DNA from 2 places in the Massilia sp. LXY-5 genome. Region 1 is predicted to be linked to the other one. Evidence: predicted binding sites of a transcription regulator. Region 1 holds the regulator's gene; the other holds the start of a gene.
The links. The regulator LexA, encoded in region 1, represses DNA repair genes until DNA is damaged. The targets are predictions, from matches to a motif close to ACTGTATNNNNATACAGT.

Region 1 (7,526 bases):
AACCGCCTGAACCTGGCGATCCCCGCAAGCAACCTCGGCGACACGCGCACGCTGGTGATTCCGGTCGCGCACACGATTTTCTTCGAGATGGGTGCCGAGCGCCGTGCCAGCATGGGCATTGCCGAGTCGCTGATCCGGGTATCGGTGGGCATCGAGGATGCCGACGATTTGCTGGAGGATTTCCGCGTCGCACTGGACGTATGATGTAAAAATGCAACGCATGTGCACGCAGAATGCGTTGCCTTTAAAACATTACGGTTTTATGATCGGCCTACAATATTTCCGACAGGACGATTCCATGCGCCGTTATGTACTCTCCTTACTTTTCGTGTGCCTTAGTGCAAGCGCAGACGATCTCGCTGACGCGAATCGCCTGCTGGCAGCCAAGGATTATGCGAAGGCCCTGCCGCTGTTTACCAAGGCCGCGCGCGCCGGTAATTCCGAAGCCCAATTCCGCCTTGGCGAGATGTACTGGTATGGCGACGGTACGGCGCAAGATCTGAACGCTGCCCGCGAATGGATCGGCAAAGCCGCGGCGGCAGGCGTCCCCGACGCAAAGGAATCGCTGGCTATCCTCGAACGGCGCAAGACCCGCGAGAAGGAAATCGCTTACTGGATGAGCGAATATCGTGGTGAAGAGCTACGCTCGGGAAAATTCGCCTGCCCAGCGCCGGCGATTCCCGTCCTGTCGAAGACCAATGAGGAGATCGAGGCCACCCGCGCAGCTGTTGCAACATGGCAGACCTGCTACAACGGCTTCGTCAGTAACTTCAATTCCGCGATGCCACCGGGCAAAGTGATCCCGCAAGACGTCCTCGACATGATGAGCCCCGCGGAGTTCGAGCGCGTGCGTGCCCATATCGAGCCGACCTACCGCAAGATCATCCTCGATGCCCAAACACAAGCCGACGCGACGTTAGCCCAGCGCGACGCCTGGGAGAAGTCGACCCAGGCATTCGTGAAAGAGGAGAACCTGCGGCGCAAGCGTCAGCTGGAACTGGACACGATTCGGAACGTGCGCGACAACGAGATGCGTTTGCATGGAAGCACGAACACGCGCATCACGACCGGCAAGTGATCCTTTGAGTGGCGGCCCTTCTCGCAGTATGATGGGCCCTGCTCATTTCGTTACCGCCATGAAAAAACTTCTGTACGCTGCCTTCCTGTTTGTCAGCCTTCCCGCTGCTGCCGCCAACGATCTCGCTTCCGCCAACACGCTGTTCGAGCAGAAGCGCTATACGGAAGCCCTGACCTTGTACACCAGGCTGGCAAATGCCGGCAATGCCGATGCACAGCAACACCTGGGCCAGATGTACTGGTACGGCGAAGCCGGCGTCGTGGATGAGGCCAAGGCCCAGGCATGGTTCCGTAAAGCCGCTGCGAAAGGCAATGCGGTGGCGGCCAGCTCGCTCGTCGTCATGCAACAGCGCACGGAACGGCGGGCCGACATCGATTATTGGTTAAGCGGCTACGACGGTAGCGACTTGAAAACCGGGAAATATGCTTGTCCCGCACCGCGCATTCCCGCGATATCGAAGCAGAGCGACGAGATCGATCGCGTATCGGCAGCCATTGCAAGCTGGCAGAGCTGCTACAACGGTTTCGTGGAAAACCTGAATGCAGCCTCGCCGCTGGTAAAGCGCATTCCGGCAGACATCGTGAAGCTGATGAATGCCGCCGAGACGGAGCGCGCGCAAACCCATCTTACCCAGGTGCAGGAGAACCTGTCGGAAGAGGCGAAAGTCGCGGCCAAGCTGGTGCTGGCCGATGTCGCAGCCTGGCGCAGCGCGACAGGGGCCTATGTGAAGGAGCACAACGCCATCATCGAGGGCGGTCCTTCGGCCGAGCGCGCGCGCGACATCGAGGCGCGAAAGCACAACTATAGCCAGGCCAACAAATAACGCCGACGTTAAAAAAGCCGCGTCAGCGGCTTTTTCATACCCAGCCGCGCTTAATGCCAGCTGCGCATCAATCCCACCGCCAGGCCCTCGAGCGCGAAATCGTCGCCCGGCTCCACGCGGATGACCTTGAAGTCCGGATTTTCCGGCAGCAGTTCGATGGTCTCGCCGGTCTTGCGGTAGCGCTTGACGGTGACGTCTTCGCCGATGCGGGCCACGACGATCTGGCCGTTCTTGGCGCTGTCGATCTTTTTGACGGCGAGGAAATCGCCATCCATGATGCCGGCGTCGCGCATCGACCAGCCGCGCACCTTCAGCAGGAAATCGGGACGCGCGCCGAACATGGCGGGGTCGACGTTGTAAGTGGCTTCGACGTGTTCCTGTGCCAGGATCGGCGAGCCCGCAGCGACGCGGCCGACCAGCGGCAGCGACATCAGCAGGGCGGCCGGTACGGTCGGCACCGGATCGGGCAGGGAAGCGCCGATCAGGCGGATGCCGCGCGAGGTGCCCGAGACGATCTCGATCGCGCCTTTGCGGGCCAGGGCCTGCAGGTGTTCTTCAGCGGCGTTGGCCGATTTGAAGCCCAATTCTTTCGCGATCTCGGCACGGGTCGGCGGGAAGCCGGTGTTGTCGATCGCTTCCTTGATCAGTTCAAGGATCTGTTGTTGCCTTGCAGTGAGCTTGAGCATGGATCTGCCACAGGTTAATGATTCAGACTGTATTTTTGTACAGTATTTCGGCGAATGCAAGGGAAATCCTCATTTTTTAACATTTCCTGTCGAGCAAGGTGTCGCGCCGGGGCGACGCCGGCGGGAGATTGCGCCTTCATGCCATCCGCGTTATAATTGCCGGCTTTCCCTTCCCACACTCGTCTTGACGCCGAGGTGGGCATTTGTTTAAACGTCCTCAAGGAGTGTTGCATGCGTCATTATGAAATCGTTTTTATCGTCCACCCGGACCAAAGCGAGCAAGTCCCGGCGATGATCGAGCGTTACAAGGCCAGCGTCACCGCACGCGGCGGTAACATCCATCGCGTCGAAGACTGGGGCCGTCGTCAGATGGCTTACCAGATCCAGAAGCTGCCGAAGGCACACTACATCTGCATGAACATCGAGTGCGACAACGAGACCCTGGTCGAGCTGGAAACCGCATTCAAGTTCAATGATGCCGTGCTGCGTCACCTGACCGTGAAGATGAAGAAAGCTGAAACCGCTCCATCGCCAATGATGAAGTCGGTCCAGCGCGAAGACGCAGCCAAGAGCCACCGCGCAGAAGCCCCAGCGGCCGCTGCAGCCCCGGCCCCAGCTGCTGCCTAAATTTTTCTTGCCAGGAATCGTGAACTCGCAGTGAACCAGTTACAAGTCGTCGCGACGATTGCTGAACGCGACGTACTGCGCTATACCCCCGCCGGCGTGCCGGTCGTCTCGGCAATCCTGATGCACAGTTCGCAGCAGGTCGAGGCAGGGGTGGACAGGCTGGTCGAGTTCGAAATTGCCGCGTTCGCCGCGGGAGAAATTTCGGGCCGCTTCGCCAGCGCAGAACTGGGCGCCGCACACCAGTTCACGGGATTTTTGGCCAGGAAGAATCGCAACAGTAAAGCCCTGGTGTTTCACATCATTGATTTTAGTGCCGCCGCTTAAGACTAGCGGCCACCATTTAGATACAGGAGCCTCAAATGGCATTCGGTAAAAAGTTCGACAAAAACAAAGCCAAAGAAAAACTCAAGCGCAAACAGCAGAACCCGCTGTTCAAGCGCAAGAAGTTCTGCCGCTTCACCGCTGCAAACGTGGAACAGGTCGATTACAAAGACGTCGACACCCTGAAGGACTTCGTCCAGGAAAACGGCAAGATCATGCCTGCACGTCTGACCGGCACCAAGGCGCACTACCAGCGCCAGGTCGACACCGCGATCAAGCGCGCACGCTACCTCGCGCTGCTGCCGTACACCGACCTGCACCACGGTTAATCCCGTCGTACAGATCAGAATATCCTGGAGAAAAATATGCAAGTTATCCTTTTGGAAAAAGTTGTTAACGTCGGCAACCTGGGCGACGTGGTCAAGGTCAAGGACGGTTACGCACGTAACTTCCTGATCCCGCAAAAGATGGCCCGCCGCGCCACCGAATCGGCCAAGGCCGAGTTCGAAGCCAAGCGCGCCGAGCTGGAAAAAGCTGCTGCTGAAAAGCTGAACGCTTCGCAAGCCCAAGGCGAAAAGCTGAACGGCATGACCATCAGCATCGCCCAGAAAGCCGGCGTCGACGGTCGTCTGTTCGGTTCGGTCACCAACTTCGACATCGCCGAAGCCCTGAGCAAGCAAGGTTTCGCAGTCGAAAAGGCGCAAGTGCGCCTGCCGACCGGCCCGCTGAAGACCACCGGCGAGCACCCGGTTGCCGTCGCGCTGCACACCGACGTCGTCGTGGAAATCACGATCGCTGTCGTGGGCGAAGCTGCCTAAGCACAGCACGCAGCACGCTGTTGTTTAAAAGAAAAAGCCGGGCTTGCCCGGCTTTTTTATTGCCAGATTCTCCCCAATTATTTCAGCGGTATGACGGAGGAGGTATAATGCCCGCCATGAATACCCCCGCAGATCCGCAGATCGAATCGCTGCGCATTCCCCCGCATTCCATCGAAGCAGAGCAGTCCGTCATCGGCGGCCTGCTGCGCGACAATGCGGCCTGGGACCGCATTGCCGACTTCATGCACGCGGACGACTTTTACCGCTATGACCACCGCATCATCTTCGAACAGATGGTGCGCCTGATTAACAGCGGCAAGCCGGCCGACGTGATCACCGTCTACGAGGCCATGGTCTCGCTCGGCAAGGCCGAGGACGTGGGCGGCCTGCAATACCTGAATGCGATGGCGCAGAACACGCCCTCCGCCGCCAACATCCGCCGCTACGCCGAGATCGTGCGCGACCGCGGCATCCTGCGCAAACTGATCACGGTCGCCGACGAAATTTCCGGCAATGCGTTCAATCCGCAAGGCAAGGAAGTCAAGCAGATGCTTGACGAGGCGGAATCGAAGATTTTCGCCATTGCCGAGTCCGGCGCCCGGGGGGCCCAGGGCTGGAATCCGATCCAGCCGCTGCTGACCCAGGTGGTCGAGCGCATCGACGAACTGTATTCGCGCGAAAACCAGGGCGAGATCACCGGCGTGCCGACCGGCTTCATCGACCTCGACCGCATGACCTCGGGCCTGCAGCCGGGCGACCTCGTCATCGTGGCCGGCCGTCCATCGATGGGCAAGACCGCCTTCTCCGTGAACATCGGCGAGAACGTCGCGATCGAAGCGGGCCTGCCGGTGGCCGTGTTCTCGATGGAAATGGGCGGCGCCCAGCTGGCCATGCGTATGCTCGGTTCGGTCGGCCAGCTCGACCAGCACCGCCTGCGTACCGGCCGCCTGAACGACGAGGATTGGCCGCGCCTGACGCACGCCATCCAGAAGATGAACGACGCCCAGCTGTATATCGACGAGACGCCGGCGCTGAACCCGATCGAGATGCGCGCACGCGCGCGCCGCCTTGCCCGTCAGTGTGGCAAGCTCGGCCTGATCATCGTCGACTACCTGCAGCTGATGCAGGGCAGCCAGCCGGGCGACAACCGGGCGGCCGAGATCTCGGAGATCTCGCGTTCCCTGAAGGGCCTGGCGAAAGAACTGCATTGTCCCGTCATCGCGCTGTCGCAGCTGAACCGCTCGCTGGAACAGCGCCCCAACAAGCGTCCCGTGATGTCCGACTTGCGCGAATCGGGCGCAATCGAGCAGGATGCGGACGTGATCATCTTCCTGTATCGCGACGAGGTCTACAATCCCGACTCGCCCGATAAAGGTACCGCCGAGATCATCATCGGCAAGCAGCGTAACGGTCCGATCGGCGCGATCCGCCTGACCTGGATCGGCCAGTACACCAAGTTTGGTAACTACAGCGGTAACCTCGCCGTCTACCAGGGCGATTAAGCCGATATTGCGTTGCCGGCGCGTGCGAATAGGCCCGCGGCGGTTCCTCGCAGTCCCAAGAGTTTTTACACGGAGAACCTTTAATGTTTGGACGCCTCATGCCCACCGAGGGCAAGTTTTTTGATTTGTTTAACCAGCACGCTGCGCTGTGCGTGAAGGGTGCGCACGAGATGGTCGGCCTGATGGCCAACTTCGACGACCTGGAAAACCGCACGCATGCCGTCGAGAGCATCGAAAAGCAGGCGGACAAAGTTACCTACGCCACCGTCGACCTGCTGCACAAGACCTTCATCACCCCGATCGACCGCGACGACATCCACAAGCTCATCACGCGCATGGATGACATCCTCGACATGATGGAAGACGCGGCCCAGACCGTCTCCCTGTACGACCTGCACGCCGTCACCCCGGAAGCGAAGCGCCTGGCCGAGCTGTGCCTGGCCTGCTGCGAGAAGGTCCAGCAAGCCGTCGGCCTGCTGCACGACATGGGCAATGCCCAGAAGATCGTCGCCATCTGCGAAGAGATCGACCGTCTCGAATCGGACGCCGACCACGTGATGCGCGCCGCCATGAGCAAACTGTTCCGCGACGAGCCGGACGTGCGCAACCTGATCAAGATGAAGGCGATCTACGAGATCCTCGAGACCGTCACCGACCGCTGCGAAGACGTGGCGAACATCATCGAAGGCATCATCGTCGAAAACGCGTAACGCGCTCGTACAAGAAGAATAACTATGAATTCTCTTCACATCAGCATTTACGTGCTGGGTTTGCTGGTGCTGCTCGCACTGGTTTTCGACTTCATGAACGGTTTCCACGATTCGGCGAACGCGATCGCGACCGTCGTGTCGACCGGCGTGCTGAAACCGCAGTCGGCCGTGGCGATGGCAGCCTTCTTCAACTTCGTGGCGATTTTCGTCGTCAACATGAAGGTGGCGCAAACCATCGGCAAGGGCATCATCGACCCCAGCATCGTCGACCATTACGTGATCTTCGGCGCACTCGTCGGGGCCATCGTCTGGAACGTCATCACCTGGTATTACGGTATCCCGTCCTCCTCCTCGCACGCCCTGATCGGCGGCCTGGTCGGCGCCGCGGTGGCCAAGACCGGCACCGGCGCGCTGGTCTCGGCGGGCCTGATCAAGACCGTGGTGTTCATCGTCGTCGCACCGCTGCTCGGCTTCATCCTCGGCTCGATCATGATGCTGCTGGTCTCGTGGATCTTCGTGAAATCGACGCCGCGCAAAGTCGACGTCTGGTTCCGCCGCCTGCAGCTGATTTCCGCCGCCGGCTACTCGCTCGGCCACGGCGGCAATGACGCGCAAAAGACGATGGGCATCATCTGGATGCTGCTGATCGCCGCCGGCTACGTCAGCGTCAACGACGCCCATCCGCCGGCCTGGGTCATCATCTCCTGCTATGCGGCGATCAGCTTCGGAACGCTGTTCGGCGGCTGGCGCATCGTGAAAACCATGGGCCAGAAGATCACCAAGCTGAAACCGGTCGGCGGCTTCTGCGCCGAAACCGGCGGCGCGATGACGCTGCTGATGGCGAGCTTCTGGGGCGTCCCGGTCTCGACCACGCACACCATCACCGGCGCCATCGTCGGCGTGGGTTCCGCGCAAAAGGCCTCGGCCGTGCGCTGGGGCGTGGCCGGCAGCATCGTCTGGG
Region 2 (7,526 bases), on a different contig from region 1:
TGGCGCAGATCGCCGGCATCGACCTCGAGAAGGCGAAGGCGCTGCCGCCGCTGCCAGGCAAGCCGATGCCGCACGAGAACCGCCAGGGCGCGACCTACACCGACGGCAGGAGCGAGGAGCCGGCAACCAGTGAGGAGGTGGCCAGCGCGAAATAAGCGCTTGATGCGCCGTATGAAAGCAAAACGGACCCGCGAGGGTCCGTTTTACGCATGGGGGCGGCAGAGCCGCCCCAACAACAACAGCCTTAGGCCTTGGCTTCGCCGCCCAAGGCTTCCACCACGTCGGCCAGCATCTTCGCCAGCTCGCCGGTCATCAGCATCATGTCGTTATCGAAACGCTCGTCGTCGCTGTTGGTGACGGCGCCGCCTTCGTTGATGACGTCCAGCGGTTTGATGCCCTTGATCGCCAGCGATTCGGTCAGCACGAAGCTGACGCGGCTGTTCCAGGTCATGGCCAGGCGCGTGCACTGTTTACCTGCGGCGATGTGGCGGCGGATGTCGTCCGGATCGAGCGAGTGTTTCACGTAACGGACAGCCGCGCGGCTCTCTCCGGTGGCACGCAGTTCCGTGTCCTGGTCGATCGTGAAGTTATATGGCGCCTCGTCGGCTTCCAGCCAGCCGGTCATCACGGCCACCGGCGAACGCTGCACGCGCAGCGACTCGAGCGGCATGCGGTCGACGCCTTTCAGCAGCAGCTTGACCACGTCATCGGCCTTGGCCGGGCTGGCGGCATCGACAACCAGCCAGCCGTTGACCGGGTCGATCCAGGTCCAGGTATTGCTGCGGATCGTGAATGCGCGCGGCAGCAGTTCGTCGGCCACGCGTTCCTTCAGTTCTTTCATCGCCTTCTTGCCTGGCGGGAAGCCCTGCTGCTCTTCCAGCTCGGCCGCTTTCGCCTTGGCGACCTGGTTGATCACCGAGCTCGGCAGCAGCTTCTTTTCGGTGCCGAGCATCATCAGCATCTGCTTGTTGACGACGTGAACCAGGCCGCCGTTCGGACGCGGCGCATCCCAGCCCTGGCGCAGCAGTTCATTGCTGTTCGCCGGCGTGAAGGCCAGTGGCGCGAGCGCCTCCTCCATCTGTTCAGGCGTGAAGGCCCATGGTGCGGGCAGGCGGTAAATCTGAAGATTCTTGAACCACATAGTTGCTTTCTGTTGTCTCAGTATTTCAGGGGAACGACATTCTACACGCTGATGTCGCCACATTTTCACGTGGCAACAACAACGTTTTAATGTGTTGCGTGTTCGTCAAACAGGCTCAGCTGCTCGACATGTTCGCTGTCGCCCAGGCGCACGCCCACGCCCAGCAGGCGTACGGGGCGGCTGGCACGCAGCCAGCCGGTCTCCATCAGGCGCGCGAAGGTGGGCAGGTGCGGTGCATAGGCGACGCACTCGACGGTGGTCTGCTGGAAATCGGAAAATTTGATTTTAATGAACAGCTTATTGATGAATTTTTCGGCACCGGCACGTTTTATCCGGCCCAGCAGGTGTTCATATAACTCGGGCAGCAGCGCCAGGCAGGCCGGCAGGTCGGGGACGTCGTTGGTATACGTTTCCTCGGTGCTGACCGATTTGCGTTCGCGCTCCGGGCTGACTTCGCGGTTGTCGATGCCCCGGCACAGGTCATGCAGGCGCGCACCAAAACTGCCGAAGTGGTGTTGCAGCTCCTGCATTGTCCAGCCGCGCAAATCAAGGCAGGTCTGCGCACCCAGTTTATTCAGCTTGGCGGCCGTCACTTTACCGACACCGTGCAGTTTTTTCACCGGCAGCGCCGAGACGAAGGCATCCACTTCTTCCGGCCGCACCAGGAACAGGCCGTCCGGCTTGTTCCAGTCGCTGGCGATTTTCGCGACGAATTTGTTCGGCGCCACGCCGGCCGAGGCGGTGATGCCGACGGTCTCGAAAATCCGTTTGCGGATTTCCTGCGCGATCAGGGTGGCGCTGCCCTTGCAGTGCGGGGAATTCGAGACGTCCAGGTAGGCTTCGTCGAGCGAGAGCGGTTCGACCAGGTCCGTGTAGTCGCTGTAGATCTCCATGATCTGGCGCGAGGCGATCCGGTATTTCTCCATCGCCGGCGGAATGACCAATAATTCCGGGCACAGTTTCATGGCCTGGGCGGTCGCCATCGCCGAATGGATGCCGAAGCGGCGCGCCTCGTAATTGCAGGTCGCGACGACGCCGCGCTGGTCGGGCCGGCCACCCACGGCGAGCGGACGCCCGCGCAGGGACGGATCGTCGCGCATCTCGACCGAGGCATAAAAACAGTCGCAATCGCAATGGATGATTTTACGTGCGGGGACGTTCACTCTGGCGGCGGCCGGGGCCGACTACTGTAATTCCGTACAGTATCTCGTCAATTGGATTTTGTTGCAAGGGGCGCAGGGAGGGCGCTTCAGGCAAAAAAAGACGCGCGGCAAGCCGCGCGTCTTTGGGCTTTGTTACGCAAGCAGGGAAATTACCAGGTCGCCTTCAGCGTGTACTTGCCGTTGGTCGAACCGGTGCCGCCGCTGTAGTACTTCACGCGCACATAGACTGGCGCGGTGGTGCTGCCGTTATTCACCACCGAAGCGGTATCGGTCGCGCCGGCGCCGTTTTCGCTGGCGGTCAGCTGCGTACCTGCACTGTTGTAGCTGTACACGTCGTAGTCGGCGGTCGACAGGCCCGGGGTCATCGTGGCGGTCAGCGTCTTACCGGGCGGCAGCTGGACGACGAAGTAGTCGCTGTCGGTCGAGGCGCTCATGGTGCCGTTGACGGTGGTGCCGCTGGTCGAGATCGCGTTCGCGGTCGAGATCGTGTTGTTCGACTCGGTTTCCGAGATCGTCGGCGCGGTCGCGCCGCTGGCGGCGGCGACGGCGGCTGCCGCGTCGACGATACCGGTGCCGCACTGCGAGCAGGTGCCCGGGAAAGCGCGTGCGGTGCTCTTGAGCTTGGCTTCAATGTCGTCCGGCGTCAGCGCAGGGTTCTTCGACAGCATCAGTGCAGCCACGCCGGCAACGTGCGGGGTCGCCATCGAGGTGCCCTGGTAGCCGACGTAGTTGTCGGAACCCGGGGTGGTGGTGCCGCTGTTGAGCGTCGACAGGATGCTGTTGGCACCGTCGCCGCCTGGTGCCGCCACGTCGACCACGGTACCGTAGTTCGAATACGATGCCTTCGCGCCCGTTTTGCCGGTTGCCGCCACGGCGATGACGCCGGTGCAGTTGGCCGGATTCGAGTTGCTGGCGTTCTGGTTTTCGTTGCCGGCCGCGACGACGACGACGGTGCCGCGCGAACGGGCACTGTTGATCGCGTTCTGGGTCGTGGTATCGCAAGCGCCGCCGCCGCCGAGCGACATGTTGATGACCTTGGCCACGTTGGCGTTGGCCGGCACGCCGGTCACGGTACCACCCGAGGCCCAGATGATCGCGTCGGCGATGTCCGAGGTGTAGCCGCCGCACTTGCCGAGCACGCGCACGGGCACGATCTTGGCGTTGTAGGCGACGCCGGCGATGCCCAGGCTGTTATTGGTCTTGGCGGCGATGGTGCCGGACACGTGGGTGCCGTGCCAGCTCGAGTTCTGTGCGGTATTGCCGGCGTAGCACTCGTTGGCGGCGATCCAGTCGCCCGGGTCGGACGGGTCGGCGTCGCGGCCGTTGCCGTCGTTGGCCACCGCGGTGTCGGAAATGAAGTCGTAGCCGCCGACGAACTGGCCGGAAAGGTCGGCGTGTGGACGGTAGCCGGTGTCGATCACGGCAACGTTCACGCCGGTACCGGTCGAGAGGTCCCAGGCGCCGGGCAGGCGCAGGCCGCCGGTCGCGTCGGTGTAATCCCACTGCTGCGCGTAATACGGGTCGTTGGCCGTGGCCATCTTGGTCATGATGCGGTCGGGCTCAGCGTATTCGATCGAGCTGTCGCGTGCCATCAGTTCCTTCGCCAGCGCCGACGCTTCCTGCAGCGACACCTTGCGGTCGATCTTCAGCACCTGGGCGCCGGTGGCGATATGGTGCAGGGCCTGGAGGCGCATGCCGAACTGCTGGCCGGCGCGGTCGGCAATCGCCTGGCGTGCCGCCGTCATGGCCGTCGGCACGGTGGCCTTGGCGCTGCCGACGTTGGCATCCTTGTATTTGACGATCAGGCGGTCGGTGTGGAGGATATATTGCGTGGTGCCCGCGGCCTGGGCTTCAGGCGCGCTGCCTGCGGCGATGGCGGAGCCGAAGCCCAGCGAGGCGGTGGCGATGGAGACAGCTACAGCGACTTTCAACAAACTCGGGTAAATCGATTGCGTCGACTTCATGTTGAGCCCTTCGATGTGTAGTTTTCCGTCAAGGCGTGATTGCCTTGGTTTATGTTCACCGGCTGGTCGCCGATGTGCCCTCGAGTGGCGGCTCGGAAAATGTACTGCGGAGTAATCATGCGTGTGGGGAATTTCGAATCGTGTGCAGCGCTTTCGCAACACTTTCGCATGTTGATTTAACAAAAACATCGTTTATTTGAAGGTTTTGTATGTACGCCAAATAACATACGGCAGGCTTTCATTATCATCGTCGCAACAATCATTACTTGGTATATAAGGCAAGACATCTGCTTATGAAACAGGCATAAAAAAGGCCGCGCAGAGCGCGGCCATTTACGGACACCACAGGTTTTTTAACCGTCAGCTGCGTTTTGTCAGCTTCTTGTAATTAAAAGTTACCCTTGAATTGAACGCCCCAGGTACGCGGCTCATTGGTGAAGCCCGTCAGGTTGTTGAAGTCGATGGCGCCCGTGATGCGGCGCTGGTCGAGGATGTTACGGCCGAACACGGCCGCTTCATACTTGCCATTTGCCCAGGTGTAACCCAGGCGCAGGCCGCCTTCGGTCAGCGGCTTGCCGGTGAACTCGGCCGCTTCGTACAGGAAGAAATTGATCTTGCTGCGATACGACCAGTCGGTAAACACGAACACCTCGCCGTCGGCGACCGGCGCGCTCCAGCGCGCGGTGGCGTTGACGATCCAGCGCGGCGCCTGCGGCAGCATGTTGCCGTTGATGACGACGCGGTTGGCGGCGTTGATCGGATCCAGGATGGTGCAGGAACCGCAGCGGTTCACCGACAGGCTGGCGTCGCGGATTTGCGTGTAGTTGTAGCTGGTGCTGCCGGTCACGCGCAGCGACGGGCTGATCGCCGCCTCGACGTCGAGCTCGACACCGCGGCCCTTGGTTTTATCCGCGTTGATCAGGCGGTTGACGTTCGAGTTGCCGCCCACGACGGTCAGCTGCTGGTCCTTGACCGTGTAGTCGTAGACCGAGAAGGCGACCCGGCCGCGGCGGTCGAACAGGTCGGCCTTCACGCCGGCTTCGACCGAGGTGATGGTCTCGGCATCGGCCACCGTGATCGGCACCGAGGCCGAGGCCGCCGCGATACTCGGCGCGCGGAAGCCGGTGGCGACGCGGCCATACACGTTTACGGACGGGGTCAGCTTGTAGGTACCGGACAGGTCCCAGCTGACCTTCGCCTTGCTGGTGTTCACGCCGGTGTCGCCGATCTGCACCACGTTTTCGTTGACGACCGTATTGAAATCCTTCTTGTCCTTCGTGTAGCGCAGGCCGCCACGGACATCGAACACGCTCGAGACTTTATAAGTGGCCGAACCGAACACGGCCCAGGCCGTATTGTCCTGGCGGCTGAACAGGCGCGAGGTGCGCGCGCCGGTCGTGCTGCTGAAATTGTCGCTGCCGCCGGTAGCCGATTCGTCGAACCAGTACACGCCTGCCTGCCAGTTCAGGGGGCCGGCGTATTCGGATTCGAGGCGCACTTCCTGGCTGTACTGCTTCAGGTCCTCGATCTTGCTGGCGGTCTCGACCTGGAAAGGGATGAAGCCGGGACCGGCCGGGGTGCCGCCGTCGATGTCGCCGCGGCTGTTATAGTCGCCAATGGTCTCGTAGCCGGTGACCGAATACAGTTTATAGTCGCCCAGATCCCAGGACAGGCGGGCGTTGGCGCCGCGGGTGGTCAGATTCTGGAAGTTCTGCGCGTTCGTGACGATGCGGTCGAGATCGAGGCCGTCGGCGATGTCGTTCGTGCCCTTGCGGATCAGGTTGGCACGGAACAGGCGCGCGCTGCCGCTCGTGGTGCGCTGGTGCAGGTTGAACAGGGCGCTGAAGGCGCCGGCCGGCTTGTACAGGAATTGCACGCGTTCGGCGTGTTCGTTGTAGCCGTCGAGGTCGCCGCGCTTCTGGGTCTGGGCGAGGTCGGCGAAGTTTTCCACGTAATCGTCGCGGTGCTGGCGCAGGGCCGAGAAGCGCATCGCCCATTCTTTCGAGAGCGGCACGTTGACGGCGCCGTCGACGTTGATCGTGTTGTGGGTTGCAATGGAGGCGTTGTAATAGCCTTCGAGCTTGTTCAGGCTCGGCTTCTCGGATTCGAATTTCACCACGCCGGCCGGGGTGTTGCGGCCGAACAGGGTGCCCTGCGGCCCGCGCAGCACTTCGACGCTCTGCAGGTCGAAGATCGGGAAGCCTTTCAGGATCGGGTTTTCCTGCACCACGTCGTCATAGATCAGGGAGACCGGCTGCGAGGCGAAGGTGTTGAAATCGGTATTGCCGTAGCCGCGGATGTAGAAGCGCGGGAAGGTACGGCCGTTCGACGATTCCACGTTCAGGCTCGGGAGCTTGCCGGCCAGCAGGCGGATGTCCTCGCCGCCCGACACCAGCACGTCGAGCTTTTCGCCGCGCAGGGCCGAGACCGACACCGGCACGTCGCGGATGTTTTCGGTGCGCCGCTGGGCGGTGACGGTCACGGTCTGCAGGGCGCCGGTGCTGGCGGCCGGGGCTGCTTCCTGGGCCAGGGCCGAACCGGCCGGGAAGGCGGCGCCCAGCGCCAGCAGAGCGTGCGCGTGCACGACGCGGCGGTGCATCTTGGACATCTTGATCATGTTGTTCCTTGAAGTGAGAAAAAAACGCGATGCCGCTACTTCCTCCATGCGCCGCCAGGCGGCCGGCGGTTTACCCGCCACGGCACCTGCATCTTTGTCGATGTCTCAAGATTGCCGCTGAATCAAGCCGCTATTGTTTCCGATGGCGGGCTGGCAAGGCAAGCGCGGGAGGCCTTGCACGACCCGATTAACAACACTTCCTTCAACCACCCGTACTGCCGCCGAAAACGGGGTTTTCCACTTTTTTAGAAAAACCCTTGCATATCCGCGAAGCCATACGCTATGATTCGGGCCTCTTCAGACGCGATGACAAACGTCAGACGAACAGAATACGGTGAGCGGGGCGCTTAGCTCAGTTGGTAGAGCGGATCCCTTACAAGGATTAGGTCGGGAGTTCGAGCCTCTCAGCGCCCACCAGCATTCAGTTCGAAACGAGGAACCGATCAGTAAAAACGGAGCGGTAGTTCAGTTGGTTAGAATACCGGCCTGTCACGCCGGGGGTCGCGGGTTCGAGCCCCGTCCGCTCCGCCAGCATCAAGGAAAAAAGGTCCGACTTGTCGGGCCTTTTTTCTTTTCCGCTTCCGTTTCCGTTTCTCTTTCGTACGCGTTCGCGAACGAACAGTCAGCCGCTGCCAGGCCAT

Region 2: dinB (DNA polymerase IV) is a predicted target of LexA. The motif match lies at 2,328-2,345, and genes of this name have one in related genera.

The regions. Positions count from the first base shown of each region.
Region 1 is NZ_JBNNEH010000002.1:363,225-370,750, forward strand. It holds gene ACI48I_RS05085 (cystathionine gamma-synthase family protein) at 1-204, shown strand, start outside; gene ACI48I_RS05090 (tetratricopeptide repeat protein) at 212-1,078, shown strand; gene ACI48I_RS05095 (sel1 repeat family protein) at 1,041-1,901, shown strand; gene lexA (transcriptional repressor LexA) at 1,952-2,587, opposite strand; gene rpsF (30S ribosomal protein S6) at 2,819-3,214, shown strand; gene priB (primosomal replication protein N) at 3,245-3,538, shown strand; gene rpsR (30S ribosomal protein S18) at 3,574-3,864, shown strand; gene rplI (50S ribosomal protein L9) at 3,901-4,353, shown strand; gene ACI48I_RS05125 (replicative DNA helicase) at 4,470-5,855, shown strand; gene ACI48I_RS05130 (DUF47 domain-containing protein) at 5,939-6,565, shown strand; gene ACI48I_RS05135 (inorganic phosphate transporter) at 6,590-7,526, shown strand, end outside.
Region 2 is NZ_JBNNEH010000006.1:86,426-93,951, forward strand. It holds gene ACI48I_RS18840 (catalase) at 1-155, shown strand, start outside; gene ACI48I_RS18845 (recombination-associated protein RdgC) at 245-1,141, opposite strand; gene dinB (DNA polymerase IV) at 1,228-2,304, opposite strand; gene ACI48I_RS18855 (S8 family peptidase) at 2,454-4,268, opposite strand; gene ACI48I_RS18860 (TonB-dependent receptor) at 4,657-6,885, opposite strand; tRNA gene ACI48I_RS18865 (tRNA-Val) at 7,227-7,302, shown strand; tRNA gene ACI48I_RS18870 (tRNA-Asp) at 7,340-7,416, shown strand.